Regions from separate parts of the Arthrobacter sp. BPSS-3 genome, predicted to be linked through region 2. Evidence: predicted binding sites of a transcription regulator. Region 2 holds the regulator's gene; each other region holds the start of a gene.

Region 1 (9,492 bases), on a different contig from region 2:
GCTCTCCGGCTCGAAGACCAAGACCCTGCCGGTGGCGATCTTCGACTTCGTCTCCTACGCCAGCATCGACTGGGGCGGACTGATGGCCGCCGCCACGGTGGTCACCATCCCGATCATGATCATTGCGCTCTTCACGCAGAAATACATCGTCTCCGGCCTCACAGCCGGGGCCACCAAGGGCTAGGCACGAATGACACGCATCAGCAGAATCGAAACCTTCCTCGTCGCGCCGCGCTGGCTCTTCGTCCGGATCGAGACCGAGAGTGGAATCGTCGGCTGGGGCGAGGCCACCTGCGAGGGCCGCAGCGAAACCGTCCGCACGGCCGTGGACCAGCTCTCCGAGGTCCTGATCGGCCAGGACGCGCTGCGGATCGAGGACCACTGGCAGGTGATGACCAAGGGCTCCTTCTACCGCGGCGGCCCCATCCTGGCCAGCGCCGTCTCCGGCCTGGACCAGGCCCTCTGGGACATCGCAGGCAAGCACTTCAACACCCCCGTGCACCAGCTCCTGGGCGGCCACGTCCGGGACCGGATCCGGATGTACGGCTGGGTGGGCGGCGACGAACCCAACGAGGTGGCGGACCAGATCAGCGCGCAGCTGGAGGTGGGCCTCACCGCGGTGAAGATGAACGCCAGCGGACGGATGAGCCCGCTCGCCTCCGTGGCCGAGCTCGACGGCGTCGTCCGCCGGGTCGCCGCCGCGCGCGAGGTCCTGGGCGAGCACCGCGACGTCGCCGTCGACTTCCACGGCCGCTTCAGCCTGGCCAACGCCCGCCGGGTGGCGCCGCTGCTGGAGCCCTACCGGCCGTTCTTCCTTGAGGAGCCCGTGGTGCCGGAGAACACGCACCTGCTGCGGGAGTTCACCGCCTCCACCACCACCCCGGTCTCCACCGGCGAGCGGCTCTACAGCCGGCAGGAATTCCTGCCCGCCCTGCAGGCCGGCATCGCCGTGGCCCAGCCGGACCTCTCCCACGCCGGCGGCATCACCGAGGTGCGCAAGATCGCCTCGCTGGCCGAAATCTACGAGGTCCAGCTGGCCCCGCACTGCCCCCTGGGGCCGCTGGCCCTGGCCGCCTGCCTGCAGGTGGGGTTCGCGACGCCGAACTTCCTGATTCAGGAGCAGAGCATCGGCATCCACTACAACCAGGGCGCCGAGGTCCTGGACTACGTGGTGGACAAGACGCCGCTGAAATTCGTCGACGGCCACATCGAGCGGCTCACCGGCCCGGGCCTCGGCATCGAGATCGACGAGGCCGTGGTCCGTGCCGCGGACAAGCGCGGCCACGCCTGGCGCGGCCCGGTCTGGCGCCACAACGACGGCGCCTTCGCAGAATGGTAGGAAGCGTGAACACCACCCTCACTTCAGCGGCCCTGCTGGGCGGCATCAGCGCCACCCGCCTGGTCGCCATCGTGCGCGGCAACGACGGCGGAGCCGCCGCCCGCGCGGCCCTCGCCGCCCTCGGGGAGGGCTTCCGCTTCGTCGAGATCGCCCTCACCACCCCCGACGCCCTGAGCGCCATCGCGGCGGTCCGGGCCGCGGCGCCCGAGGGCTGCTACGTCGGCGCCGGCACCGTCCTGACCGCCCACGACGTCGCCGACGTGGCGGAGGCCGGCGGCCAGTTCATCGTGACCCCCTCGCTGGCTTCCTCCATCGAGGAAGCGGTCCGGCTGGAGCTGCCCGTCCTGGCCGGGGCGTTCACCCCCAGCGAGTCCTACGAGGCGATGAACCGCGGCGCCACGGCCGTGAAACTCTTCCCCGCCTCCGTCGGCGGCCCCGGCTACCTGAAGGCCGTCCGCGACCCGTTCCCCGGCATCCCCTTCATCGCGGTGGGCGGCGTGGGACTGAACGAGGCCGAAAGCTACTGGGATGCGGGCGCCGTGGGCGTGGGCCTGGGCGGTCCGCTGTTCGGCGACGCCGCCTCCGGCGGGGACCTCGAACCGGTCCGGGAACGCGCCCGCGCCTTCGTGGAACTGGCCTCCGGCTACGCCGCCCCGGCGGCCCGTCCGTGAGCGTCGACCTGCTCACCCTCGGCGAGGCCATGGTCTCGCTCCGCTCCGCCGGCCCGCTCTCGGCCGGCGGGAGCCTGGGCATGCACGTGGCCGGGGCCGAATCCAACGTGGCGGTCGGCGTCGCCCGGCTGGGCCACCGCGTGGCCTGGGCCGGCGTCGTCGGGGCCGACCCGCACGGCGAATTCATCCTGCGCGGGCTGCGCGGCGAGGGCATCGACGTCCGCCACCGGGTGGAGGAGTCCCGCGGCACCGGGGTGATGTTCCTCGAACGGCGCACCGCGGACATCAGTCGGGCGTTCTACTACCGGGCCGGGTCCGCCGGCTCCACGCTCAACCGGTACGACGTGGACCGGGCCTTCGCCGCCTCGCCCCGGGCGCTGCACCTGACCGGCATCACCCCGGCTCTCAGCCCGGACGCGCGCCGGGCCGTGGAGTACGCCGCCGCCCGCGGCGCCGCCGAGGGGCTCACCGTCTCCCTGGACGTGAACTACCGCGCCAAGCTCTGGTCCCGCGACGAGGCACGCGCCGTGCTGACGCCGCTGGCCCGGCATGCCACGGTGCTGATCGCCTCCGACGACGAACTGGACCTGGTGGCCGACGGCGGCGCACGCGGCCGCCAGGGGACCGGGGTCACCGCCGATCCGGTTGCCGGTGCCGCTGCCCAAAGCGCCGGCGCGGAGCGGGAGGCGGCCATGGCCGCGGAACTGCTGGGCCGAGGCGTCCTCGACGTCGTGGTCAAACGCGGCGCCGCCGGCGCCGGCGTCTACACCGCCGCAGGGCGCCTGGAGGCCCCCGCCGTCCCCGTCACCAGCATCGACACCGTCGGCGCCGGCGACGCCTTCACCGCCGGCTACCTCTCGGCCCTGCTCGAGGGCCTCGGCACCGCTGAACGCCTGCGCCGCGGCACCCTGGCCGGCGCTTTCGCCGTCAGCTCCGCCGGCGACTGCGAGGGACTGCCCACCGCCGCCGAACTGGCCCTGCTGGGCGCCGTCCCGGACGGCGGCACGCAGCGCTGAGGCGCCCTCATCCTTTGTCACCGTCCGCCGTCACTGTCCGCCGCGAAAGGACCGCTCCACCCATGAAAATCATTGCCGCCGACGTCTTCGTCACCAGCCCGTCCCGGAACTTCGTGACCCTCCGGATCACCACGGAGGACGGGGTGACCGGCATCGGGGACGCCACCCTCAACGGCCGCGAACTGGCCGTCGCCGCGTACTTGAAGGAACACGTCGCCCAGCTGCTGATCGGCAAGGACCCGCACCGGATCGAGGACACCTGGCAGTTCCTCTACCGCAGCTCCTACTGGCGCCGCGGCCCGGTCACCATGGCCGCGATCGCCGCCGTCGACATGGCGCTCTGGGACATCAAGGGCAAGCTCGCCGGGATGCCCGTCTACCAGCTGCTCGGTGGCGCCTCCCGCAACGGGCTCCGCGCCTACGGCCACGCCTCGGGCTCGGACCTGCCCTCCCTGTTCGACTCGGTCCGCGAACACCTGGAGCTGGGCTACAAGTCCATCCGGATCCAGACCGCGGTCCCCGGGATCAAGGCCGTCTATGGGGTGGCTGCGCAGGCCCAGGCCTCCGGTGAGCGGTACGACTACGAACCGGCCGGGCGCGGCGCGTTCCCGCAGGAGGAGGACTGGGACACCCGCGCCTACCTGCGACACCTCCCGACCGTTTTCGAAGCGGTCCGGAACGAGTTCGGCCCGGAACTGCCGCTGCTGCACGACGGCCATCACCGCATGACGCCCATCCAGGCCGCCAAGCTGGGCAAGGCTCTGGAACCCTACGACCTCTTCTGGCTGGAGGACTGCACCCCGGCCGAGAACCAGGAGGCGCTGCGGCTGGTGCGGCAGCACACCACCACCCCGCTGGCGATCGGCGAGGTCTTCAACACCGTTTACGACTTCCAGGCCCTGATCAAGGAACAGCTGATCGACTACGTGCGGGCCGCCTCCACCCACTTCGGCGGCATCAGCCCGCTGAAGAAGGTGATGGACTTCGCCGCCCAGTACCAGGTCAAGTCCGGCTTCCACGGCCCCACGGACATCTCCCCGGTGGGCTTCGCCGCACAGCTGCACGTGGGCCTGGCCATCCACAATTACGGCATCCAGGAGTACATGCAGCACTCGGCGGCCACCAACGAGGTCTTCGAACAGTCGATGACCTTCACCGACGGCTACCTGCACCCGGGGGAGGAGCCCGGACTGGGAGTGGAATTCAACGAGGAAGCCGCCGCCGCGTACCCCTACCAGCAGGCCTACCTGCCCTACAACCGCCTGGTCGACGGGACCGTCCACGACTGGTGACCGGCAGTGCCGGGGGCCGGGCGGGGCCGGCGTCGCCCGGCATCACAGGGCCGGGCGTCCCAGGAGCTGACAACGCACAGAAGGCCCCGGGCGGCGAGTCGAGGCTCAGCCGGCCGGGGCCTGGTCTGTGGATGGTGCGGCGCGCCGGTATTCCGGTCTGCGCCGTCGGGCGGGCCTAGTGGATCAGTTCCCGGGTCATGCCGAAGGGGACCTGGTCCGAGAGCGCCGCGGTGTAGTGGCCGGGCTTGTGGCGGGTCAACAGGATGCCGTGGGTGCCGGTGAGCATGGCCACCCGCTGCAGGCCCTGGACCGCGTCGTTGAGCCGCTCGTCCAGCAGCCGCCGGCTGTCCACCTGGATCTCAATGCACTCGTTGGCTGTGGTCATCGGAACTGCCTCTCCCGGAGCGTCCCCTGCGCACCATTTCACCCCGCTGTGTCACCGTGCGGACCACGGCTGAAGTGAGATTAGCCTCTGGGTTAAATGTGAGTCAAATCACCACGCGGGCGGCGCGCCGGAGCATTTTCCCGGGGTCCGGCGCCGTCAAGAGCCCGGCTCCCAGCAAACCGGGATAATCTTCCCTGAACATTAATGGCCACGGAGTGAAAAGGCGGACGCGGGCAATGGCGCAAGACCAATCAGGAGAACGCCCGGGCTGGTGGCGGGTCTTCCACGACAAGTTCGTCGTCGAAGAGCGGTACATGGAGCCCGAGGACCGCCGCAGGCTCTACCGCACCGGCGCCATCCTCATGGTCGTCGGCGCCGCGCTGTTCACCTTCATCCTGATCAGCGTCCTGACCCACACCGGCATCAGCGTGGTGGACGAGCCGATCCGCTCCGGCCTGGTGGCCCTGCGCGGCGAGCCCGCCACCACCATCATGATCATCCTTGCGATCGTCTTCGGCCCGATCGGCCTGCCCATCATCATCCTGGTGGTGACCGTCGCCTGGGGCCTGCTGGCAAAGCACGCATGGCGCCCCATGGTGCTGGCCGGCGCCATGCTGACAGGCGTCATCCTGGCCCAGCTGATCGGCCACGCCGTCGAACGCCACCGCCCCCCGGTGGACCTGATGCTCTTCGGCGCCGACGCCACCTTCTCCTTCCCCTCCGGCCACGTCCTGGGCGCCTGCGACTTCCTGCTGATCACCAGCTTCCTGGTCTTCTCGCGGCGCCGGAACCCGCGGGCCGCCGTCGTCGGTTTCACCGTCGCCGGGATCGGCATTGTCTTCGCCGCGCTCAGCCGGCTGTACCTGGGGTATCACTGGACCACCGACGCACTGGCCTCGCTGTCCATCTCCTTCGTGATCCTGGGCGCGGTCATACTGCTCGATACGTGGCGGACCGTCCGCATCCCGGGCGAGCCGGTCACCGGCGAGCTCTCCAAGAAGGAAGCCGCCGCGGAGTAGGCCCCCGACGGCGCGCCGCTCCTCTAGCGGGCCGCGCGCCGCTGCGCCTCCTTGCGCCGCTCAAGCTCCCGGCGAAGCCCGGCGTTGGCGGCCTCCAGCTCCAGCACCTTGGCGACGCCGGCCAGGTTCAGGCCCTCCGCCAGCAGCTCACCAATCCGCCGCAGCACGGCAAGATCCGTCTCGCTGTATTGCCGGGTGCCGCCCGCCGTGCGGTCGGGCGTCAACAGGCCCTTGCGCTCGTACAGCCGGATGTTCTGCTGCCCCGTGCCCACGAGGCCGGCCACCACCGAAATCGCGTAGACCCCCACGTCGTCCCCCCGTTGCGCCATGCTGCCCTCCTTCGGGTCGACGCCGCCGCGGCGCCGGAAAATCCTCTTGCACCAGTTTCACGCCGGTGCTATAAAAAAACTATATCCGCCACCATAGATAATCCATAGGTGGGAGGGGCGGCGGATAGCCCGAAAACCTGAAGGACTCTCGGATGAAGGAGTGGGAAATGATGTTGATGCGTACGGACCCGTTCCGTGAACTGGACCGGCTGACCCAGCAGGTCTTCGGAACCACGGCGCGGCCTGCCGCGATGCCGATGGACGCCTGGCAGGAGGACGGCGAATTCGTCGCCGCCTTCGATCTCCCCGGCGTCAACGTCGACTCGGTGGACCTCGACATCGAACGGAACGTCCTGACCGTCCGGGCCGAACGCCGTGACCCGACCCAGCCGAACGTCGAGATGATCGCTTCGGAGCGGCCCCGCGGCGTCTTCAGCCGCCAACTGATCCTGGGCGATTCGCTGGACACGGAAAACATCAAGGCGAGCTACACCGACGGCGTGCTGACCCTGCGCATCCCGGTCCTGGAAAAGGCCAAGGCGCGCAAGATTGAGATCACGCACAGCCAGGACAGCATGCACGAGATCGCCAAGTAGCGCCGGCGGCATTGCTGCCGGTTTGGGGCGGGATCCGGTGCCCTCGGGCGCCGGGTCCCCGCCGTCCCCAAGTAGCAGTCGAAAGGTGCCGTCCGAAGGAGGGGCCGTGAACCGTGACCCGCGGGGTCTGTATGCGGCGCTGGGCGTCGGGCCGGATGCCACCGGCGCTGACATCCGGCGCCGGTACCGGGCGCTGCTGCGTAGCCTGCACCCCGACGTCGGGGCGCCGGGAGGGGAGGACGTGCGCCGGGTCCTTGAGGCCTTCGCCGTGCTCCGCCACCCGGAATCCCGGGTCAATTACGACCCGGCCTACGGGCGGACCGATGGCTTCGAGCGCGCCGCCGGCCGGGACATCCCGGTGCGGCGGCATGCGACGCAGCCGCTGGTCCGGGTCACCCCGGTGCGCTGGGAACGCGGACCGTGGTGACCCGCGGCCGCCGGGACCCTGCACCCCCACCACAGCTGGATAAGAGGAGGGCAGCCATGAGCGCATGGCGGCAATACGATTCACACCTGATTCCCGCCTTCCACGAACGCTTCGAGGAACGCTGGGGCGAGGGCACGGCACCGTTCCTTGACCCGGAGGCGCACGAACTTCCCCTGCCGCGCGCCCAGTGGATCAACGTCGACACCGGCGCGGCGCTGGCGGTGGTGCCGATCTGGGCCGCCGAGGACAGCCAGCACCGCTCGTTCGGGGTCTTCTACCTGCCCCCGGCGGGCGACATCTGGGTCCTGCGCCCCGGCTTCACCGCCTACCTGGAGCCCGCGGCGGACGACGCCGAGCAGCTGCTCACCCTGCGCAATGACGCGTTCAAGAAGGCCGTGACGCACGCGAAGGAGTTCCTGTTCGGCCCCGACGGCGTGCACTACTGAACCTGCACTCCGGGCGGCGGCCGGCCGCGGCACGGCGGCTCGGGCCTGGGGTTTAGGAAGCGCCCCGCTCCGGGCCTAAGATCAATCAATCACCAGCGCAACTGCATAGGGGAACCACCGATGAAAGCTTCCGCCCGCGATCTGGCCGCCATCCTGCCCGCAGGGTTCACCATGGGCGTGGCCACGGCCGCGTTCCAGATCGAAGGCGCGCTGGACGAGGACGGCCGGGGCAAATCCGGCTGGGATGTCTTCGCCGCGGTGCCGGGCGCGATCGTGGACGACCACAGCCCGGTCATGGCCTGCGACCACTACCACCGGATGCCCGAAGACGTCGCGCTGATGAAGGACCTGGGCATCGACTCCTACCGGTTCTCGCTCTCCTGGCCGCGCATCCAGCCCGGCGGCAGCGGCCCGGTCAACCCCAAGGGCCTGGACTTCTATGACCGGCTGATCGACCTGCTGCTGGCCAACGGAATCGCCCCGATGGCCACCCTCTACCACTGGGACACCCCGCTGGAACTGGACGAGGCCGGCGGCTGGATGAACCGGGACACCGCGTACCGCCTGGGCGAGTTCGCCGAGATCGCGGCCGCGGCCTACGGTGACCGCGTGGCACGGTGGGTCACCATCAACGAACCCGCCACGGTCAGCGCCAACGGGTACATGCTGGGCGTCCACGCCCCCGGCGAATCGCACATGCTCAAGGCCCTGCCCAGCGTCCACCACCAGCTCCTCGGCCACGGCCTGGCGCTGCAGGCCCTCCGGGCCGCCAAGGTCCCGGGCGGGATCGGCATGACCAACGTCTATTCGCCGATGGTCCCGGCGTCCATCAACCCCCTGGACAAGGTCAGCGCCGGCATCATGGACATGGGGCAGAACCGGCTCTACGCCGATCCCGTCCTGCTGGGCAAATACCCGGACGCCATCCGTGCCGCCACCTTCTTCTCCTCCTTCAGCCCCTCCAAGGAGGACATGGAGCTCATCTCGCAGCCCCTGGACTTCTATGGGCTGAACTACTACATGCCCACCCGGGTCGCGGCCGGCCCCGGCGAGGGCACCGTGCCGGAGGGCATGGCGGAGGCCATGGGCAACGACCTGAACGGCGGCGGGGGAGCGACGCCGTTCCACGTCGAGAGCTTCCCGGACACCGAGCTCACCGCCTACGGCTGGCCGATCAAGCCCGACTACATGGCCGTGGCGCTGGCCGAGATGGCCGAGCGCTACCCCAACCTGCCGCCGGTCTACATCACCGAGGGCGGCGCCAGCTTCCAGGACCTGGAAATCCACGACGCCGAAGGCCGGCTGATCGTGCCGGACGAGCGTCGCGTGCGCTACCTCGCCGAGCACATCGAGGCGGCCATCGAGGCGACCTCCCCGGGCGGTTCGGCGGAATCGATCGACCTGCGCGGCTACTACGTGTGGTCCCTGCTGGACAACTTCGAATGGTCCGCGGGCTACCACCAGCAGTTCGGCCTGCTGCACGTGAACCGGGACACCATGGAGCGCACGCCCAAGGCCTCGTTCCACTGGCTCCGCGAGGTCATGGCGGCCCGGCGGGCGGCGGCAAGCACGCCGGCCGAAACCAGCCCGAAGGAATCCGCACCGGCCGAAGCCGGCCCGGCGGAAACCGCGCCGGCGGCCGGCTAGAGCAGGTTGAGTTCCTGCAGGCGCTTGACCATTCCGGCGCCGTCGGGAGAGTAGATCCACGGCACCCCGGACGCGCTGTGATCGCCGCTGCCCGAGTGGCCGCCGGCCAGCACCGCCTCACCGGCGGAGAGCTGCCGGATCCCGATCGCCGCCACCTGGCTGGCGTGCTCCCGCACGAAGTCCGAGTAGATCTCCTCATCGTGCTGGCCGTTGTCGCCGAAAAGCAGCCAGCGCATGTTGGGGAACTCGGTGGCCAGCAGTTCCAGGTTCCGGCGCTTGTGGTCCTGGCCGCTGCGGAACCAGCGGTCGTGGGTCAGGCCCCAGT
Region 2 (9,492 bases):
AGACGCTGTAGGCGTTGACGATGTCGCCCACCAGCCGGTGCCGGACGACGTCGGCGGCGTCCAGGACGGAAAAGTTGACGTCCTCGATGCCCTGCAGGATGTCCTCGACGATCCGCAGGCCGGACCGGGTGCCAAACGGCAGGTCCACCTGGGTGATGTCGCCGGTGACCACCATCTTGGAGCCGAAGCCCAGGCGGGTGAGGAACATCTTCATCTGCTCCGGCGTCGTGTTCTGGGCCTCGTCCAGGATGATGAAGGCGTCGTTCAGGGTCCGGCCGCGCATGTAGGCCAGCGGGGCCACCTCGATGGTGCCCGCGGCCATCAGGCGCGGGATGGACTCCGGGTCCATCATGTCGTGCAGCGCGTCGTAGAGCGGCCGCAGGTAGGGATCGATCTTGTCGCTCAGCGTTCCGGGCAGGAAGCCGAGCCGCTCACCGGCCTCGACGGCGGGGCGGGTGAGGATGATCCGGCTGACTTCCTTCTGCTGCAGCGCCTGCACGGCCTTGGCCATGGCCAGGTAGGTCTTGCCCGTGCCGGCGGGACCGATGCCGAAGATCACGGTGTTCGCGTCGATGGCGTCCACGTAGTTCTTCTGGTTCAGCGTCTTGGGCCGGATGGTCTTGCCGCGGCTGGAGAGGATGTTGGTGGTCAGCACCTCCACCGGGTTCTGCAGCGACTGGCTGCGGAGCATGGAGACGAGCTGCTGCAGGACGGCCGGGGTGATGACCGTGCCGCGGGCCACCAGGCCGCGCACCTCGTTCAGGAGCCGCATGATCCGGGGGACGTCCGCCGGCGGGCCGCTGATGGAGAGTTCGTTTCCGCGGACGTGGAAGTCGACGCCGGGGTACTGGGATTCGATGAAGCGCAGCGCCTCGTCGTGGCTGCCCAGCGACTGCACCATCTGGCCCGAGTTCTCGAAGACCACGACCTCCGTCCGCACGCCTGGGATGGAGTGGGGAAATTCCCCGGTGGTGCGTTCGCCCGCGGTGGTCCGGGCCTTGCCGTTGGCTGCTTCAGTCATGGTGATGGCCCGCGGGCCTCTGGTTCCCTCCAGCTCGAATATGCTCCGTCGCCGCCGCTCCCGTCTGGCCGCCGTGAGGTGCGGCGTCGCCGGGTCCGGCGGTCCTCCCATCTTACGTCAGGAGACCGCCGCCGTGCCGCGCTCCAGGCCCGGCCGGACGGGGCGCCCCAACGCAGGGCCGCCGTCGCCACCGGCCGCTTCCACGGCGCCTTCCGGTGGCCCGCCCGACGCCCTGTTCGACGTCCCGTCGACGCCGTGGCGGCAGCCGTTAGCCGGCTTTAGGTATCAACTTCATATCGGCCTCATATCGTTCCCGTTGCAGTTTGTTCGGGTGCCCCGCTTCCCCGCCGGCGGGCACCCCCCCTGTGCCATGCTGGATTGGGCCTATCGGTCCCGGCCGGCGACGGCCCGCACATCAACGACCACCGCGAGAGGGAGCACCGCAATCGGCATCAAGGGCGCCAGCAGTCAGGGCACGAGGACCGCGACGGCGGCACGGCGCATGCGCCGCGGCCTGCTGCTGGTCGTGCTGCCCGCTTCCCTGGTGCTCTCCGGTTGCGTCGCCAACCCCCGGCAGGACATCACCGATGCCGGCTCCCCCACCCAGACGGTGCCGGGACCCGCGGACGGGACCACCGCCACGAGCGCCCCGCTGGAATCCGCGCAGGCCTCCAACAAGGCCCCGGTGTACTGGATCGGCCGCAGCAACAACAACGTCTTCCTCTACCGCGAATTCCGGGACGTCTCCGAGGACGACAACCCCGTGACCCGCGCGTTGCGGGTGATGATGTCCCAGAAGCCGCTGGACCCTGACTTCTTCACCCCGTGGCAGAATCCGCGCAAGCTCGCCACGTCGATCTCCGGCAAGAACACCATCACGGTGGACGTGTCCTCCGACGCGTTCAACAGCAACCTCGACGCCGACATGGCCGAGCGCGCCATCCAGCAGCTGGTCTACACGGCCACCGCCGCCGCGGCCAGCGCCGGGCTGACGGACTCCGGGCAGCAGATCCAGGTGGTCATCCTTGTGGACGGCCACACCGACTACGTCGCGTTCAACCGGGTCCGGCTGGGCGCACCCACCTCCCGCAGCGCCGGCATGGTGGCGCCGGTGTGGATCATCGACCCGCAGGAGGGCACCACCGTGGCCGACGGCGCGGTAAAGATCTCCGGCCGCAGCACCTCGCCGGGCGGGAAGCTCCGCTGGGAGATCCAGAAGGTCGACGGCAACGCCAAGACCCCGTACCAGAGCGGCATGATGACCGCGGCGGCAGACGCGCAGCAGTCGGGGCTGTTCAGCTTCACCCTGAACCTGGGACCGGGCAGCTACGAGGCGCGGGTGTCCCAGGTGGACGCGAACGGCAAGGCCACCGACCTCAACGTCGACACCCGCGGCTTCACGGTTAAGTAGCCCGGTCCAATAGCACCGTCAAATAGCCCGGTTAATTGACCACCTAAAACACCGCTAAGCAGCCTGCCGGGTAGCCGCTACCAGCGGCCCAGGATGTCGCTGGCCAGCACGGTGGCCGCGGGCCCGGCGGTGGAGGACCGCAGCACGTGGTGCCCCAACAGCGCGGTCACGGCCCCGGCATCACAGAGCCGGGTGACCTCCCGCGGGCTGATCCCGCCCTCCGGTCCCACGATCAGCAGCACCTCGCGCGGCGCCGCGCCGTCGTCCGCGCTATTAACGCTCTCCTGCCAGTCGGCCAGCACCCGGCGCAGCGGCCGGACGGCGTCTTCGTGCAGGATGACGGCGAGGCCGCCGGAAGTCACCGTGGCGGCGACGGCCGCCTGCAGCGAGCCGCCGTCCACCGCGGCGCGAACCTCGGGGATCCAGGCCCTGCGGGCCTGTTTCGCCGCCGCCGTCACCACGGACTGCCACTTGGCGTGCGCCTTCGCGGCGCGTTCGGGCTTCCAGCGGACGATCGACCGTTCGGCCTGCCACGGGACGACGGCGTCGATCCCCAGCTCCGTCGCGGTCTCGGCCGCGAGTTCGTCCCGGTCACCCTTCGCCAGGGCCTGCACCAGCACCAGCCGCACCGCGGGACGCGGCTCGTCGTTGACCGCGGTGCACTCGAGCGTCAGCTCCTGGGGCCCGGCGGCGGTGACCGTGCCGGTGATCCGGCGGCCGGCGCCGTCGGCGATGTCCACCTGCTCCCCAGCAGCGAGGCGCTTGACCGTGACGGCATGCCGCGCCTCGGCGCCGTCCAGCACGAAGGTGGAACCGGGGGCCTGGTTGTCCAGGGTTCCGGCGGGGGTGAAGAAGACCGGGTTGCTCACCGCTACAGGTTACCGAGGCGGTCCCGCAGCTTGGCGAAGACCCCGCCGCTGGCGGCCAGCTTGCCCTCGGTGAACTGCTCGCCGCGGAGCTTGGCCAGCTGGCGCATGAGGTCCTCCTGGGCGGCGTCGAGCTTGGCGGGGGTCTCCACCTGGAGGTGCACCTTGAGGTCGCCGCGGCCGTAGCCGCGCAGGTGGGTGACGCCGAGCCCGCGCAGGGTGATGACCTCGCCGGACTGGGTGCCGCTCTTAACGTCGATCTCCTGCTGCCCGTCGAAGGTGTCCAGGGTCAGCTCGGTGCCGAGGGCCGCGGCCGTCATCGGAATGGTGAGGCTGGCGTGCAGGTCGTCGCCCTCGCGGACGAAGGTCGCGTCGTTGTTGACCCGGATCTCCACGTACAGGTCGCCGGAGGGGCCGCCCGCCGGGCCGGCCTCGCCCTGGCCGGAGAGCTGGATCCGGGTGCCGGTGGCGACGCCGGCGGGGACCTTGACGGTCAGGGACCGACGGCTGCGGATCCGGCCCTGGCCGGCGCACTCATTGCAGGGGTCCTTGATGACGGTGCCGAAGCCCTCGCAGCTGCCGCACGGGGCGGTGGTCATGACCTGGCCCAGGATGGAGCGGACCGGGCGCTGGACCTGGCCGCTGCCGCCGCAAATGTCGCAGCGTTCGGGGTGGCTGCCCTCGCGGCAGCAGGAGCCCTCACAGGTGGGGCAGGTGACGGCGGTGTCCACCTCGAGCTTCTTGTTGACGCCGAAGACGGCGTCGCGCAGCTCGATCCGGACGCTGATCAGCGCGTCCTGGCCGCGGCGGACGCGGGAGGCCGGGCCGCCGGCTCCGGCGGCGCCGCCGAAGAAGGTTTCGAAGATGTCCTGGAACGCGAAGCCCTGGCCGGCGTAGCTGCCGCCGCCGAAGCCGTTGTCCGTGCCGTTCTCGTTGCCGGTGGTGTCGTAGACGCGGCGCTTCTGCGGGTCGGAGAGCACCTCGTAGGCGTGGGTGACCGCCTTGAAGCGCTCGGACGCGTCCTCGCCCGGGTTGACGTCCGGGTGCAGGGTCCGCGCGAGTTTGCGGTAGGCCTTCTTGATTTCCTCGCCTGTTGCTTCGCGGGAGACTCCAAGAACGTCGTAGTGGCTGCTCAAAGTGTGTATCTCTTCCTTTTTGTACTGCCGGTGCTGGGCGACAAGCCTGGTGGTGGATCCGGCCGGTCAGGGCCCGAGGATCCGTGAAAGGTAGCGGGCCACCGCGCGGACGGCGGCCATGGTGGTGGGGTAATCCATCCGGGTGGGGCCGAGGATGCCCACCTTGGCGGTGGCGTCGGGGCCGTACCCGGTGGCCACCACGGAGGCCTCGGAGAGCCCGTCGTAGGGGTTCTCCCGGCCGATGCTGACGGTCACGCCGCGGGGGTCCTCGGCCATGTCCGAGAGCAGCCGGAGCATGACCACCTGCTCCTCGAGGGCCTCGAGGACGGGACCGATGCTCAGCGGGAAGTCAACGTTGGAGCGGGCGAGGTTGGCCGTGCCGGCCATCACCATCCGCTCCTCGCGGCTGCTGGCGGCCAGCGCCTCCAGTCCGCGGGCCAGCGCCTGGGCGGCGCCGCGGCGGGCGGGGGCGGTGCTGTCGACGACGTCGGGCAAAGTCTGCGGGAGCAGGCTCAACGGGGTGCCGCCGAGCCGGCCGAGGAAGACGCCCCGCAGTTCGGCGAGGGTCTCGTCGCCAAGGTCCTGGCCGACGTCGATGACGCGCTGTTCGACCTTGCCGGTGTCCGCGATGAGCACGGTCAGCACTTTTCGCGGTGCCAGCAGCACGAACTCGATGTGCCGCACCCGGGCCCGGCTGAGCAGCGGGTACTGCACCACGGCCACCTGGTTGGTCAGTTGCGCCAGCAGGCGCACCGTCCGGTCCAGGACGTCGTCGAGGTCTTCGGAGCCCTCCAGCAGGGCCTGGATGGACCGCCGCTCCGCCGGGGACAGCGGCTTGACCGCGGAGATGCGGTCCACGAAGAGCCGGTAGCCCTTGTCCGTGGGGATCCGGCCGGCGCTGGTGTGCGGGGCGGTGATCAGCCCCTCGTCCTCCAGCGCGGCCATGTCGTTGCGGATCGTTGCGCTGGAGACGCCCAGGTGGTGGCGTTCCACCAGCGCCTTGGAGCCCACGGGTTCACGGGAATGGACGTAGTCCTCCACGATGGCGCGCAGCACTTCGAGTTTGCGTGGTTCGCTCACGCCGCACCTCCAATCGAGCCTCAACCGTCAACCGGCGCCCGCCGCCCGAAAGAACCCGGGGGTTAGCACTCGGCATGCCTCAGTGCTAACCAGTCTAATATGTCCGGCCGCGTTGTTAGCATTGGATTCGCTCCGGGCGTGACCGTGGCAAGCCGGGCGACTGCCCGGCGCGGCCGGCCACCACCCCGGCCCCATGCAGTTCCCCGTTGCAGTTCCGCCCCGATGCAAAGCAGTGTGTAACCGATGTCCTATCAGAACTGGGGCCCGCAGGACCTCACCGCCCCCGCCCCTTCCCAGCTGCCCGAGGTCCCGGTGCAGCGCGGCATGGTCCTCGAGGACGTGCAGTCCGGCTGGGTTGGTGCCGTCACCCGGGTGGAGAAGTCCGGCGGCATGCACGTCGTGGCCCTTGAGGACCGGCGCGGGAAGTCCCGGACTTTCCGACTCGGCTACGGCTTCCTCCTGGAGGGCCGGCCCATCCGGCTGATGCCGCCGGCACCCCGGGCGGCCGCAGGACCGGCCACCGGGACACGCACGGCGTCCGGCTCGGTGCGCGTGGCGGTCCAGCGGGCGCAGGTGGCCAAGGCCAGCCGGATCTGGGTTGAGGGCAAGCACGACGCCGAACTGGTCGAGAAGGTCTGGGGCGACGATCTCCGGGTCGAGGGCATCGTCGTCGAGCCCCTGCACGGCATCGACGATCTCGCAGCCGCGGTCAAGGACTTCCGTCCGGGTCCCGGCCGCCGCCTCGGCGTCCTGGTGGACCACCTGGTGGCAGACTCCAAGGAGTCCCGGATCGCCGAGGCCGTCATGGCCTCCCCCGGAGCCCGCGGAAACGTCCTGATCGTCGGCCACCCGTACATCGACGTCTGGCAGGCCATCCGGCCGTCCGTGCTGGGCATCGAACGCTGGCCCGTGATCCCCCGCGGCGTGGACTGGAAGACCGGCATCCTGACCGCCTTCGGCTGGCCGCACAGCACCAAGGAGGACATCGGGTTGGGCTGGCAGAAACTCCTCGGCGCCGTTCGCAGCTATGCCGACCTGGAACCCTCGCTTCTAGGCCGGGTGGAGGAGGTCATCGACTTCCTCACCGCCCCGGAACAGTAGGGCCCGTCCGGCAAGGTGGCGGGCGTCGGCGCCCAAGCAAGTATTCTTGATACGGTGGCCGCCGCGTTGTGACGGTGGCCGCGCCCGCACAGGTACCAACGCTCCACCGCAATCCAAAGGACGAAACGTGGCAGAAGACGCACGCGAACACACGGACCCCCAGGCCGGTCACGGCCAGTCGCAGTACCATGGCGTTCCCGCAAATGCGCTTCCCCTGACCGCCAGCGAGGACCGTCAGTGGGCCACCCTGTCGCACTTCGGAGGCATCCTCGGCTGCATCCCGTCGCTGCTGATCTACCTGATCTTCAAGGACCGCGGCCCCTTCACCGCCCAGGAGTCCAAGGAAGCGCTAAACTTCACCCTGCCGCCGACGATCGCGGCCGTGGTGGCCAACCTGCTGGTGTTCGTCCCCGTGGTGGGCAACCTGTTCGCGGTCCTGGCCACGGTCATCTGGATCGCGCTGGCCTGCTTCTCCGTGGCGGCCGGCATCCACGTCAACCGCGGCCAGCCGCACCGCTACGAGTTCAACCTGCGCTGGATCAAATAGCGCCGGTTCCCACAACGTCAACGGGCACCCCGGGATTTCTCCCGGCGTGCCCGTTTTTGTCTGGTGTGCGCGGCTCGCTGGTCCGGCAGTGTTAGTCCGGCAGCAGCCGTCGGACGACGGCGTCGGCCAGGAGGCGGCCCTTCAGCGTGAGGACCAGCCGGCCGCGAAAGGCCTGTGCCGGTTCCACGAGTCCGTCGGCGATCAGTCCCGCGACGGCGTGCCGGCCGGTTTCCTCCAGCCCGCCCAGGCTGGGGATGTCCAGGCCGGAGACCAGCCGCGCCTCGAGCATGATGCGCTCGACATTGCGGGTCTCCGAGTCCAGGGTTTCCCGGCCGGCCGCCGGGGAGGCGCCGGAGTCCAGCCGGGCGGCGTAGGCGACGGGGTGCTTGACGTTCCACCAGCGGACGCCGCCGACGTGCGAGTGGGCCCCCGGCCCGATCCCCCACCAGTCGTCCCCGCGCCAGTAGGCGAGGTTGTGGCGGCAGGCCTGCTCCGGCGTCGCCGCCCAGTTGCTGACCTCGTACCAGCCCAGCCCGGCGGCGGAAATGAGTTCGTCGGCCAGCTCGTACTTGGCCGCGTGGTCGTCGTCATCAATCCCCGGGACCTCGCCGCGGCGGATCTGGGTGGCGAGCTTGGTGCCCTCCTCGACGATCAGGGCGTAGGCGCTGATGTGGTCCGGGCGGTAGGACAAGGCGGTCTCCAGCGATTGGCGCCAGTCCTCCAGCGACTCGCCGGGCGTGCCGTAAATCAGGTCGAGGCTGACGGCCAGCCCGGCCTCCCGTGCCCACTCCACCACCAGGGGCACCCGGCTGGACGTGTGGGTCCGGTCCAGGACCTTGAGCACGTGCGGCACGGCGGACTGCATCCCGAAAGACACCCGGGTGAAGCCGGCGTCGGCCAGAAGCTGAAGGGACTCGCGGGTCACCGAGTCCGGGTTCGCCTCGGTGGTCACCTCGGCGCCGGGGGCAAGGCCCCAGGTGTCAACGGCGGCGCGCAGGATGCGGGCCAGGTCTTCCGCAGGGAGGAGGGTGGGGGTGCCGCCGCCGAAGAAGACGGTGCTGAGCGGACGCTCCGGCAACCCGGAATCGGCCAGGGCGCGGGCCGCGAATCCGACCTCCGCGACGGCGGTGTCGGCGTAGGCATCCTGGGACGCCCCGCCGCCGAGTTCCGTGGCGGTGTAGGTGTTGAAGTCGCAGTAGCCGCAGCGCACCGCGCAGAACGGGATGTGGACGTAGAGCCCGAAGGCCCGGTCCCCGGCGCCCTCCAGCGCCTGGGCGGGCAGCAGCCCGTCCGACGGCGCGGGGTCGCCGAGGGGTAGTGCGCTTGGCATGGTTACTTCTTGGCCTTGTCCTTGGATTCTTCCGTGGTCAGGGCGGCGATGAACGCCTCCTGCGGTACCTCGACGCGGCCCACCATCTTCATGCGCTTCTTGCCTTCCTTCTGCTTCTCGAGCAGTTTGCGCTTTCGGGTGATGTCACCGCCGTAGCACTTGGCCAGAACGTCCTTGCGGATGGCGCGGATGCTCTCGCGGGCGATGATGCGGGAGCCGATGGCGGCCTGGATGGGCACCTCGAACTGCTGCCGCGGGATCAGTTCGCGCAGCTTGCCGGTCATCATCACACCGTAGGCGTAGGCCTTATCCCGGTGGGTGATGGCGCTGAATGCGTCCACCTGCTCGCCCTGGAGCATGATGTCGACCTTGACCAGGTCGGCGACCTGGTCGCCGTCGGCCTTCCAGTCCAGCGAGCCGTAGCCGCGGGTGCGGGACTTGAGGATGTCGAAGAAGTCGAAGACGATCTCGGCCAGCGGGAGCCGGTAGCGGATCTCGACGCGGTCCTCGGAGAGGTAGTCCATGCCGCCCATGACGCCACGGCGGCTCTGGCAGAGCTCCATGATGGCGCCGACAAACTCGTTCGGCGCCAGGATGGTTGCGGAGACCATCGGTTCGCGGACCTCGGCGACCTTGCCCGTGGGGTACTCGCTGGGGTTGGTCACGTGAATGACCTTCTTGTCCTCCAGCGTGACCTCGTACTCGACGTTCGGGGCGGTGGAGATCAGGTCCAGGTTGTATTCGCGTTCCAGCCGTTCCCGGGTGATCTCCAGGTGCAGCAGGCCCAGGAAGCCCACGCGGAAGCCGAAGCCCAGCGCGGCGGAGGTCTCCGGCTCGTAGACCAGCGCGGCGTCGTTGAGCATCAGCTTCTCCAGCGCGTCGCGGAGGACCGGGTAGTCGGTGCCGTCCAGCGGGTACAGGCCGGAGAAGACCATGGGCTTGGCGTCCGCGTATCCGGCCAGCGACTGCGTGGCGGGCTTGGCCATGTTGGTGACGGTGT
Region 3 (9,492 bases), on a different contig from region 2:
TCGAACCGGTATTTGCGGCCGACCAGGGCCCGGTCAATGTCCTTCAGGAGGTCCACATTGAGCACGGGTTTGCCGTCGGACTTCTTCCAGCCCTTCCGCTTCCAGCCCGGCATCCACTTGGTGACCGAGTTGATGACGTACTGGCTGTCGCAGAGGATGTGCAGCTCCTCGTCGGCGAGGTGGGCCGTGGAGCGGAAGAGGTCCAGCACGGCCATCAGCTCGCCCTGGTTGTTGGTGCCGTGCGGCCAGCCGCCGGCGTGCCAGCAGTTGTCATTCACGTACCAGGCCCATCCGGCCGGACCGGGGTTTCCAAGGGCCGAACCGTCGGCCGCAGCTGTAATCGTCACTGCACCATCCTGCCAGACCTCCCCGGCTTCGCTGCTCTCTCACGCCCGGCGCGGGCGGCTTAAACGCCGGCGGCGGCCCCACCATAAGGTGGGACCGCCGTCGTCGTTGTACCGGGGCCGGCAGCGGACTGCCGGCCGGGGTGGGCCGGGTGGCCGGGTGGCTAGAAGCCGCCCATACCGCCCATACCGCCCATGTCGTCGCCGCCGCCCATGGCCGGAGCGTTCTTCTCCGGCTTGTCGGCCACGACGGCCTCGGTGGTGAGGAACAGGCCGGCGATGGAGGCCGCGTTCTGCAGGGCAGAGCGGGTGACCTTCACCGGGTCGTTGATGCCGGCAGCTAGCAGGTCGACGTATTCGCCGGTGGCGGCGTTCAGGCCGTGGCCGGCGGCGAGGCCGCGGACCTTGTCCACCACAACGCCCGGCTCGAGGCCGGCGTTGAAGGCGATCTGCTTCAGCGGAGCGTCGATGGCAACGCGGACGATGTTCGCACCGGTAGCCTCGTCGCCCGAGAGCTGCAGGTTGGCGAACGCCTTGGCGCCGGCCTGGATCAGGGCCACGCCACCGCCGGCGACGATGCCCTCTTCAACGGCAGCCTTCGCGTTGCGGACGGCGTCCTCGATGCGGTGCTTGCGTTCCTTGAGCTCGACCTCGGTTGCGGCACCGGCCTTGATGACTGCAACGCCGCCGGCCAGCTTGGCCAGGCGCTCCTGCAGCTTCTCGCGGTCGTAGTCGGAGTCGGAGTTCTCGATCTCGGCGCGGATCTGGGACACGCGGCCGGCGATCTGGTCGGCGTCGCCGGCACCTTCGACGATGGTGGTCTCGTCCTTGGTGACAACAACCTTGCGGGCCTTGCCGAGCAGCTCCAGGCCGGCGGTCTCAAGCTTGAGGCCGACTTCCTCGGAGATGACCTGGCCACCGGTGAGGATGGCGATGTCGGCCAGCTGGGCCTTGCGGCGGTCGCCGAAGCCCGGAGCCTTGACGGCGACGGACTTGAAGGTGCCGCGGATCTTGTTGACGATCAGGGTGGCCAGGGCCTCGCCCTCGATGTCTTCGGCGATGATCAGCAGCGGCTTGTTGGACTGCATGACCTTCTCGAGGACAGCAACCAGTTCCTTGACGTTGGAGATCTTGGAGTTGACGATCAGGATGTACGGGTCCTCGAGGACCGTTTCCTGGCGCTCGGCGTCGGTGACGAAGTAGGCGGAGATGTAGCCCTTGTCGAAGCGCATGCCTTCGGTGAGCTCCAGCTCGAGGCCGAAGGTGTTGGACTCCTCGACCGTGATGACGCCTTCCTTGCCGACCTTGTCCAGGGCCTCGGCAATGAGGGCACCGATCTCGTTGTCGCCGGCGGAGATGGACGCGGTGGCGGCGATCTCTTCCTTGGTCTCGATTTCCTTGGCGGAGGCCAGGAGCTCGGCGGTGACGGCATCGACAGCCTTCTCGATGCCGCGCTTGAGGGACAGCGGGTCAGCGCCGGCCGCGACGTTGCGCAGGCCTTCCTTGACCAGGGCCTGGGCCAGCACGGTGGCGGTGGTGGTACCGTCGCCGGCGACGTCGTCCGTCTTCTTGGCAACTTCCTTGACCAGCTCGGCGCCGATCTTCTCGTACGGGTCGTCCAGCTCGATCTCCTTGGCGATGGAAACACCATCGTTGGTGATCGTGGGGGCGCCCCACTTCTTCTCGAGGACGACGTTGCGTCCACGCGGGCCGAGGGTGACCTTGACGGCGTCGGCGAGGATGTTCAGACCCCGCTCAAGACCGCGGCGTGCCTCTTCATCAAATGCAATGATCTTGGCCATAACGGCAGTAGTCCTTTCGGGACAGTCGTTAAAGAATGAACCTTGGCGTCGGTGCCCGCGACGGACGATACCTGCCCGGCAGCCTCTGTATGCAGCCGAACCGGGATCTCACCCAGCCAGGTGTTTCCTTTGCTCCCGCGGCACCGATGCTGTACCCGGACCGGGGCCCGGCGTTAGCAGTCGATGAGCGGGAGTGCTAACTCCATAATTAGCACTCCCCCGGGGAGAGTGCAAGAAGGCTTCGCGCTCCGGGGCCTGTCCCCGCGGGACGCTTCGCCGAGGGCGATCAGGACCCGCCGCTGCGGGCCGTTTCGCTGCCGGTCATCTTCGCCGTGTTGTCCGGCCCGTAGGTGTAAACCATGTAGGCCGCGGCAGTCACGTCCCCGTTGCTGTCGAAGTTCACGGGCCCGGACTGGCCCTCGTAGTTGGGGCGCTTGCCTGCGTGGAGGGCGTCGAGGCACTCCTTGTACGTGTGGCAGTCGGCGGCCTCTCCGCCGGCGGAGCCCTGCGCGCCCGCGGCGTTCCCGCCGGAGACGGCGATGAGCCGGGAGGCGATGGAGGTACCGGCGTCGTCCTGCGCCGCGGCGGCGGCGATGGCGGCGAGGTTGACGGCGTCGTAGGCCTCAGCGGCGAAGGTCATGTCCTTGAGCCCGGGATCGATGCCGACCAGGCCCGCCTGGAACTGCGCGCTGGGGAACGTGCCGGGGAGCACTCCGCGGGCACCGTCCAGGGCGTGGGAGCCCAGGCCCTGACCGTACTGGCCCACGGCGCCGTCGGAGAGCACCAGTTTCTTCCCCGCGAGTCCGGCGTTGTTAAGTTCGGCGATGGCGCCCTGCGCACCCTGCCGGGCGATGAGGACGACGGCGTCGGGCGCGGCGGCCTTGGCCGCGGCTGCGGCCTGTTGTGCCTGGCCGGCCGGGAATTCGGCGTCGATGGGCGTGCCGAGACCGGCGGACTTCGCCGCGGCGGCAACCGCCACGGACACCTCCTTGCCGTAGCTTCCTGCCTCGTGCAGGACGGCGACCGTCTTGGCGCCGCCGTCCTTGGCGAGCTTGACCAGGATGAAGGCCTGGGCGACGTCGGCGGCGGCGGTGCGGAAGTAGTAGCCGCCGCTCCGGTAGCTGCTGAGTCCCGGTGCGGCGTTCGCCGGGGAGATCATGGCGATTTTGGCGTGGGAGAGCACGTCAATCGCGGCGGCGGCGTGGCTGGAATCCGTGGGGCCGATGACGACGTCGGCCTTGGCCGCCACGAGGGCCTTGGCCTGGGCAGCGGTGTCGGAACTGATCGTTTCGGGGATCAGTTCCACGGGCTTCCCCTTGTGGCCGCCAGCGGCGTTGATCTCCTTCACGGCGAGTTTGACCGCGGCCAGCTGCGGTGCGTTGAGGAAACTCTGGTCCCCGGTGTTGTCCAGCAGCACGCCGATGCGCAGGGTTCCGTCGCCGCTGGCCTCGGCGGCGTCCGTCCGGGCGTTGCCGGTGGCGCCGGAGCACCCGGTGAGGGCCAGGGCGGAGGCAAGAAGCGTGGACACGACGACGGCGGCGCTGCCGGCCGTTCGTTGGCCGGCAGTGGGTCGGCCGGCCGTGCGACGGCCGGCAGTGGGTCGGCTGGCAGTGGGCCGGCCAACGGTGGTCTGAGCCGCGGCGGTCGGCGTTGAGTCAGGACGGGCCACTAGGCGGGCCTGACGCTCTCGGCCTGGGGGCCCTTTTCGCCTTCGCCGACCTCAAGTTCCACCCGCTGGCCCTCGGCCAGTGCACGGTAGCCCTCGCCGGCGATGGCTGACCAATGGACGAAGACGTCGATGCCCGAGCCGTCCACGGTGATGAAGCCGTAGCCCTTCTCCGCGTTGAACCACTTGACGGTGCCCAGAGCCATCGTTCCCACACTTTCAGCTAGCTTGGCCGCGGTGCACCTCGCTGTGCGCCGCGGAGCGGTCATGAACTCCGGCCACTGTACCCGCCGGTCCCGGGCGCGCCGGTCCGCGCGTCACGGGGTCGGCCGGAACGTTATGCAGGCGTAACCGGCCCGGCCAGCAACCGGGTCAGCGGTAGCCGGGGCCCAGGACGACGACCAGGGGCATCTTGAAATCGGCCGAATCGACCAGGGTGGCGATTCCCAGCAGGGCGGCGAGTTCCTGCGCATTGGCCTTCTGCGCGGCGCCGTTGTAGTAGACCACGGAGGTCTGCTGCCGCGGGCCGGTCCAGTTGCCGAGCGGGCCCAGGACCCACCCGTCGGAGGTGACCGTGCTGCCGACACGGCCGGCGAGGCCCGCCGTCGTCGTCCCGTTGTAGACCGCCACCGGCTGCGTCTTGTCGACGGCGGCCGCGGTTGCCGTCGGGGCCGGAGTGGTGCCGGAGGAAGCGGCAGCCACCGTACTGCCCGGGTCGCTGGTGGGCGACGTTGTCGGCTGCGCGGTCGGGGCCGCGGTGGGCTGCGCGGTGGCGGACGCGGCGGCCGTGGCGCTGCTCTTATCCGCGGCCATCGCCGTTCCGCCGGCGGGACCAAAGCCCAGCCGGGGCAGCAGCAGGAAGGCCACCAGGCCGACGGCCAGGGCGAACGCTCCTACCGACAGGATGGGTGCCAGTCCGCGGGACCTGGCGGCCGCGACGGTGCGGTGAACCCCTTGGCGCGTGGAGGTCTCCGGGACCCGGTCAAATTCATCCCGTGGGTATCTGGTCATGGTGAAGCGCTGTCCTTGCTGATTTCTAGTGGTCCGCAGCCGGAACCGGTGCAGATTCCGGGACTCCGGAGCCGCGTTCTGCCCGGGGCGTACCCGGCGGGTTCAGGCGTCCGAACCCAGGCGCCGGGCCGTGCGGGCACGTTGTCGTGACGTACGTAGTCTACGCAATCGCTTCACCAGCATCGGGTCATGGGCCAGCGCGGCCTCGGTGTCGATGAGGGCGTTGAGGATCTGGTAATAGTGCGTGGCGGACAGGTCGAAGAGCTCCCGGACGGCCTGTTCCTTGGCCCCGGCGTACTTCCACCACTGCCGTTCGAGGGCCAGCATTTCCTTCTCGCGGCTGCTCAGCCCGGACTCGTCCGGTCCGGCTTCCCCGTGGCCTGCGTCGACCGGAACCTCGTCCGCCGTCGCGTTGTCAGGCACTGCTTCGGCCACGGCTCACTCCCTGCTCGCTGTTGTGGATTCCTCCCCAATGCTACGGGCGAATAACAGCCCTGTCATTCGGTCGGCGCCGTGCCGCGCCGGAGGTCTGCCCGGATCGCCGGCCCGAAACGCCGCCTCGCGCGCCTGCCAGAATGAGGGGGTGAGCGAATTCCCGCAGACCGAAGCGCTGTTTCCCCTGGATGCCGTTTCCGACCCAACCGTTGGGGTGCCGCAGGGCTCCGACGACGGCGGCGGCGGTTTCGCCGCGCTGGTCCGGCGCCCGCTGGGCGAGCTGGTGGCCCCGGACTGGGCTGCCGCCCTGGAACCCGTGGAGCCGCAGCTGCGCCGGGCCCTGGAGTTCGTCGCCGCTGAGGCCGCGGCAGGCCGCCAGGTGCTGCCGGCTCCGGACCGGCTGCTCCGGGCTTTCCAGCAGCCGCTCGCCGGCGTCAAAGTGCTGATCGTGGGCCAGGACCCCTACCCCACCCCCGGCCACCCGATCGGGCTGTCCTTTGCCGTCGAGGGCCACACCCGCCCCCTCCCCCGCAGCCTGGCCAATATCTACAAGGAACTCGACGCCGACCTGGGCCTGCCGCCGCGGATCCACGGCGACCTGAGCCGCTGGACGGGGCAGGGAGTGCTCCTGCTGAACCGGGCGCTCAGCGTGCGCGCCGGCGCCGCCGGATCGCACCGGAACAAGGGATGGGAGGCGGTCACAGCCGCCGCAATCCGCGCCGTGGCGGACCGCACGGACCCCCAGGGCGGGCCGGTCCCGCTGGTCGCCATCCTGTGGGGCAAGGATGCGGAGTCCGTCCGGCCACTGCTCGGTGGGACCGCCGTCGTCAGCAGCCCGCACCCAAGCCCGCTCTCGGCTGCCCGGGGATTCTTCGGATCCCGGCCGTTCAGCCGGGCCAACGAGCTGCTGGCCGCCCAGGGCGCGGCGCCGGTCGACTGGGAACTGCCTCCGCTGCCCTAAGCTTTCCCTGAGCCTCCCCCGGACCCCGGCGCCGCCCCTCTGTCCCGTCTGTCCTGGGACGGCGGTCCCGGCGCCCTGGCGCGGCCTGGTTGGCTAGGCTTAGCCGCATGACTTCTGTACCCGCCGCCACCTCCGCCAACCGGAACTCCCGGCCCCAGACCACCCTGACGGTGCTGCGGCGCGAGCAGCTTTCACCGCACATGGTTCGGATCATCGCCGGCGGCCCCGGCTTCGCGGACTACCGCAACAACGCGTACGTGGACCGCTACGTGAAGATCGCTTTCCCGCAGCCCGGCGTGGACTACCCCCAGCCGCTGGATCTGTGGGCCGTCCGTGAGACCCATCCCCGGGAGCAGTGGCCCTACACCCGCACCTACACGGTCCGCTGGGTGGACGAGGCGGCGCAGGAGCTGGCCATCGACTTCGTGATCCACGGGGATGAGGGGCTCGCCGGGCCCTGGGCCGCGTCCGCGCGTCACGGGGACGCCCTGATCTTCACCGGCCCGGGCGGCGGCTACAACCCGGATCCGGAGGCGGACTGGCACCTCTTCGCCGGGGACGAATCGGCGCTGCCCGCCATCGGCGCGGCCTTGGCGGTTCTCCCCCGCGATGCCCGCGGTCTGGCCTTCCTGGAGGTGGGCTCCGCGGCGGACGTCCTGGCCCTGGCCGCCCCCGCCGGCGTCGAACTGCGCTGGCTTTTCCGCGGAAACGAAGGGTGCGCAGGCGACGAGCGCCGCCTGGCTGACGCCGTCGGGTCCGCCGACTGGCTGGAGGGACGCGTCTCGGTCTTCGCGCACGGCGAGCGGGGCGCCATGAAAGCCCTGCGGGAGGTGTTCTTCACCCAGCGGGGGCTGGAACGCGGGCAGGTCTCCCTCTCCGGCTACTGGGCCCGCGGCCGGGTGGAGGACGACTTCCAGGCCGAGAAGAAACTCCCCATCGGCAAGATCTGATTGCCCCGGCAGCCCGCTGACGAGCGCTGGCGCGGGCGCCGGCCGCTGCCGCCGGGCGGGGACGGCCTAGCGGCGGCGGGCCCGGCGCCGTTCGTTGCTGGCCAGGCTGCGGGTCAGCGGCCGGGCGAGCGTGTCGCCGAGGACGATGCCCGCGGCTACGCCCAGCACGATGGCGCCGGCGTTGAGCATCCCGCCGGCACCCATGAGGATTTCCTGCTCCTCGATGGTCAAGACATACATGGACCGGAATATGGTCAGGCCGGGCAGCAGGATCAGCGCGGCGGGCACGGCCACCACCAGCTGCGGGGCGCCCATCCGGAGCGCCACCACCCGGGCCAGCAGGCCGATGACGACGGCGGCGAGGGCCGGGGCGAAACGCGGCCCGATGCCCAGTTCCGTGCCGCCGATCAGCACGAGGTGGCCGACGACGCCGACCGCCGCCGTCGGCAGCAGCAGCTTCGCGGAGGTCTGCTCCGTCACGCCGATCGCGACGACGGCGATCGCCACCAGCGGCACCAGCACCCAGAGCGGATACCTTGGCGGGAATGTTTCGGTTACGTCGATGGACTGCATGCCCGTCATCGCCCCCACCACGAAGCCGACGGCGATACCGGAAACCAGGGCGCCGAAGGTCAGCATGGTGGAGAGGAACCGGCCGGCGGCGGTGACGGGGAAGCCGTTGATGGCATCCTGCACCGAGGACACGAGGCGTCCCGTGGGCAGCAGCAGCAGGATGCCGCCCACCACCACGATCGCCGGGGCGATGGTGATCCCCACCGGGCTCCCGAACCGCCAGAGCAGCAGGGCGATGATGGTCACCACGAAGGAGCAGGAGGCGGTGATGAAGAAGTCCGGGGTACGCCAGCGGCCCAGCTGCCGGGCCAGGAGGCTGACCAGGAGGTTGGACAGGAACGCGATCCCGGACGCCGCAATGCCGCCGCCGAGTACCGCCACGAAGACGGCGGAGAAGACGCCGAAGGCCACGGTGACCATCCAGCGCGGGAACGGCTTGGCGCTGTGAGTGATCTCCTCGAGGCGCCGGGCGGCCTCCTCGCGGCCCACCCCGCCGGCGACGATGTCGGTCACCAGCTGGTGCACCTCGGCGAGGCCGGCATAGTTGTTGGTCCAGGACCGGACCACGCGCAACAGCGAGAGCGGCGTCTGGTCCTTCGGGGCGTAGTTGATTGCCACCGACTGGTTGGTGATGTCCACCTCGATGTTCTTCAACCCCAGGGCGGCGGTCACCGCGATGATGCTGGTCTCCACCTCGAGGGCGCCGGCGCCGTATCGGAACATCGATTCCGCGAGCTTGAGTGCGAAGTCGATGGTTTTCCTGGCGGACGCGTCCACGCCGCCGACCTGGATCATCGGGTTCGCGTAGGGGCTGCCGGCGAGCCGGTCCACGATGCTCAGCGGCGCCGTCGGAGGGTTCTCCCCCTGGACCAGGCGGCGGAGCATGCGCCGGGCGGCGGCGTTCTGCCGCACCTGCATGGCCGACATCGGTTCGGTGCGGGGCAGGCCGTCCGTCTGCGGTCCGCGGCGGCCCTCGGGGGTCTTATTCATCCCGGCCATCTCACTTCACCTTGCTGGGCGGTCTAGTAGAACTGCTGGCCGGTGCGGCGCGTGTAGAGCTGGCGGGCAACCCGCTCCCCCGCTGCCGTCCAGGCCTTGTACTTCAACGGGCTGAGGACCTGGTCGTAGCAGCCGACGAAGTCCGTGACGGTCTTGCTGAAGCTGGTCTTGAACAGGCCCAGGCCGTGGAAGGGGTTGGACGTGTCCTTGAGCTTGTCGCTCGGCGGGGTGCCGCAGAAGTCGTACTCGGTGCAGCCGAGCTCTTTCAGCTGGTTGATGGCGGTCCACTGGACCAGGTGGGAGTCGCCGTACTGGCCGCGCTGCTGCAGGGAGCCGCCGTCCTTGTACGTTCCCTTGCGGCCGTAGTTGATGACGAAGGCACCCACGGACGGGACACCGTTTTCGTAGACGAACAAGAGACGGCCCTGGCCGCGCTTGAGGAAGTTGGTCCAGAAGCGCTGGTAGTACCCGAAGTCCCGGACGCGGACCTGGGACTTGGCCTCGACGGTGGTACTCATCAGGCCGTACATGGCCCGGAAGTTCTCCTCCGTGGGCTCGACGTTGTGCACTTCCACGCCCTCGCGGATGGCGCGGCGGACGGCGTTGCGGCCGCGGGAGTGCAGGTTGCGCAGCAGCTGGTTCTCCTCCGGGGAGATGTCCAGCAGGGCGGTGGAATCGTTGGGCTGCAGGTTGTGCGTCTTGACCAGGCCCGCGCCCTCGATGACGCGCCGGGCATCGTCGGTGAGGACGA

Evidence for each region. The regulator HrcA, encoded in region 2, represses chaperone genes, less so after heat shock. The targets are predictions, from matches to a motif close to TTNGCACTCGNNNNNNNCGAGTGCNAA.
Region 1: ACFVY3_RS00470 (Hsp20/alpha crystallin family protein) is a predicted target of HrcA. The motif match lies at 6,097-6,123, and genes of this name have one in related genera.
Region 3: groL (chaperonin GroEL) is a predicted target of HrcA. The motif match lies at 2,320-2,346, and genes of this name have one in related genera.

What each region holds. Positions count from the first base shown of each region.
Region 1 is NZ_JBIMMV010000001.1:87,144-96,635, forward strand. It holds gene ACFVY3_RS00430 (carbohydrate ABC transporter permease) at 1-184, shown strand, start outside; gene dgoD (galactonate dehydratase) at 191-1,339, shown strand; gene ACFVY3_RS00440 (bifunctional 4-hydroxy-2-oxoglutarate aldolase/2-dehydro-3-deoxy-phosphogluconate aldolase) at 1,345-2,010, shown strand; gene ACFVY3_RS00445 (sugar kinase) at 2,007-3,026, shown strand; gene manD (D-mannonate dehydratase ManD) at 3,089-4,318, shown strand; gene ACFVY3_RS00455 (hypothetical protein) at 4,494-4,703, opposite strand; gene ACFVY3_RS00460 (phosphatase PAP2 family protein) at 4,940-5,722, shown strand; gene ACFVY3_RS00465 (MerR family transcriptional regulator) at 5,746-6,051, opposite strand; gene ACFVY3_RS00470 (Hsp20/alpha crystallin family protein) at 6,222-6,647, shown strand; gene ACFVY3_RS00475 (J domain-containing protein) at 6,754-7,074, shown strand; gene ACFVY3_RS00480 (hypothetical protein) at 7,131-7,520, shown strand; gene ACFVY3_RS00485 (GH1 family beta-glucosidase) at 7,641-9,167, shown strand; gene ACFVY3_RS00490 (App1 family protein) at 9,164-9,492, opposite strand, start outside.
Region 2 is NZ_JBIMMV010000002.1:489,905-499,396, reverse strand. It holds gene ACFVY3_RS05350 (PhoH family protein) at 1-1,021, opposite strand, end outside; gene ACFVY3_RS05345 (GerMN domain-containing protein) at 1,524-2,432, shown strand; gene ACFVY3_RS05340 (16S rRNA (uracil(1498)-N(3))-methyltransferase) at 2,510-3,301, opposite strand; gene dnaJ (molecular chaperone DnaJ) at 3,304-4,434, opposite strand; gene hrcA (heat-inducible transcriptional repressor HrcA) at 4,501-5,514, opposite strand; gene ACFVY3_RS05325 (DUF3097 domain-containing protein) at 5,758-6,615, shown strand; gene ACFVY3_RS05320 (DUF4870 domain-containing protein) at 6,743-7,162, shown strand; gene hemW (radical SAM family heme chaperone HemW) at 7,254-8,492, opposite strand; gene lepA (translation elongation factor 4) at 8,495-9,492, opposite strand, start outside.
Region 3 is NZ_JBIMMV010000007.1:154,222-163,713, forward strand. It holds gene ACFVY3_RS12380 (RNase H family protein) at 1-347, opposite strand, end outside; gene groL (chaperonin GroEL) at 509-2,146, opposite strand; gene ACFVY3_RS12390 (ABC transporter substrate-binding protein) at 2,433-3,674, opposite strand; gene ACFVY3_RS12395 (cold-shock protein) at 3,815-4,018, opposite strand; gene ACFVY3_RS12400 (LytR C-terminal domain-containing protein) at 4,185-4,823, opposite strand; gene ACFVY3_RS12405 (DUF3263 domain-containing protein) at 4,926-5,171, opposite strand; gene ACFVY3_RS12410 (uracil-DNA glycosylase) at 5,407-6,219, shown strand; gene ACFVY3_RS12415 (siderophore-interacting protein) at 6,327-7,169, shown strand; gene ACFVY3_RS12420 (threonine/serine exporter ThrE family protein) at 7,236-8,732, opposite strand; gene ACFVY3_RS12425 (lipid II:glycine glycyltransferase FemX) at 8,765-9,492, opposite strand, start outside.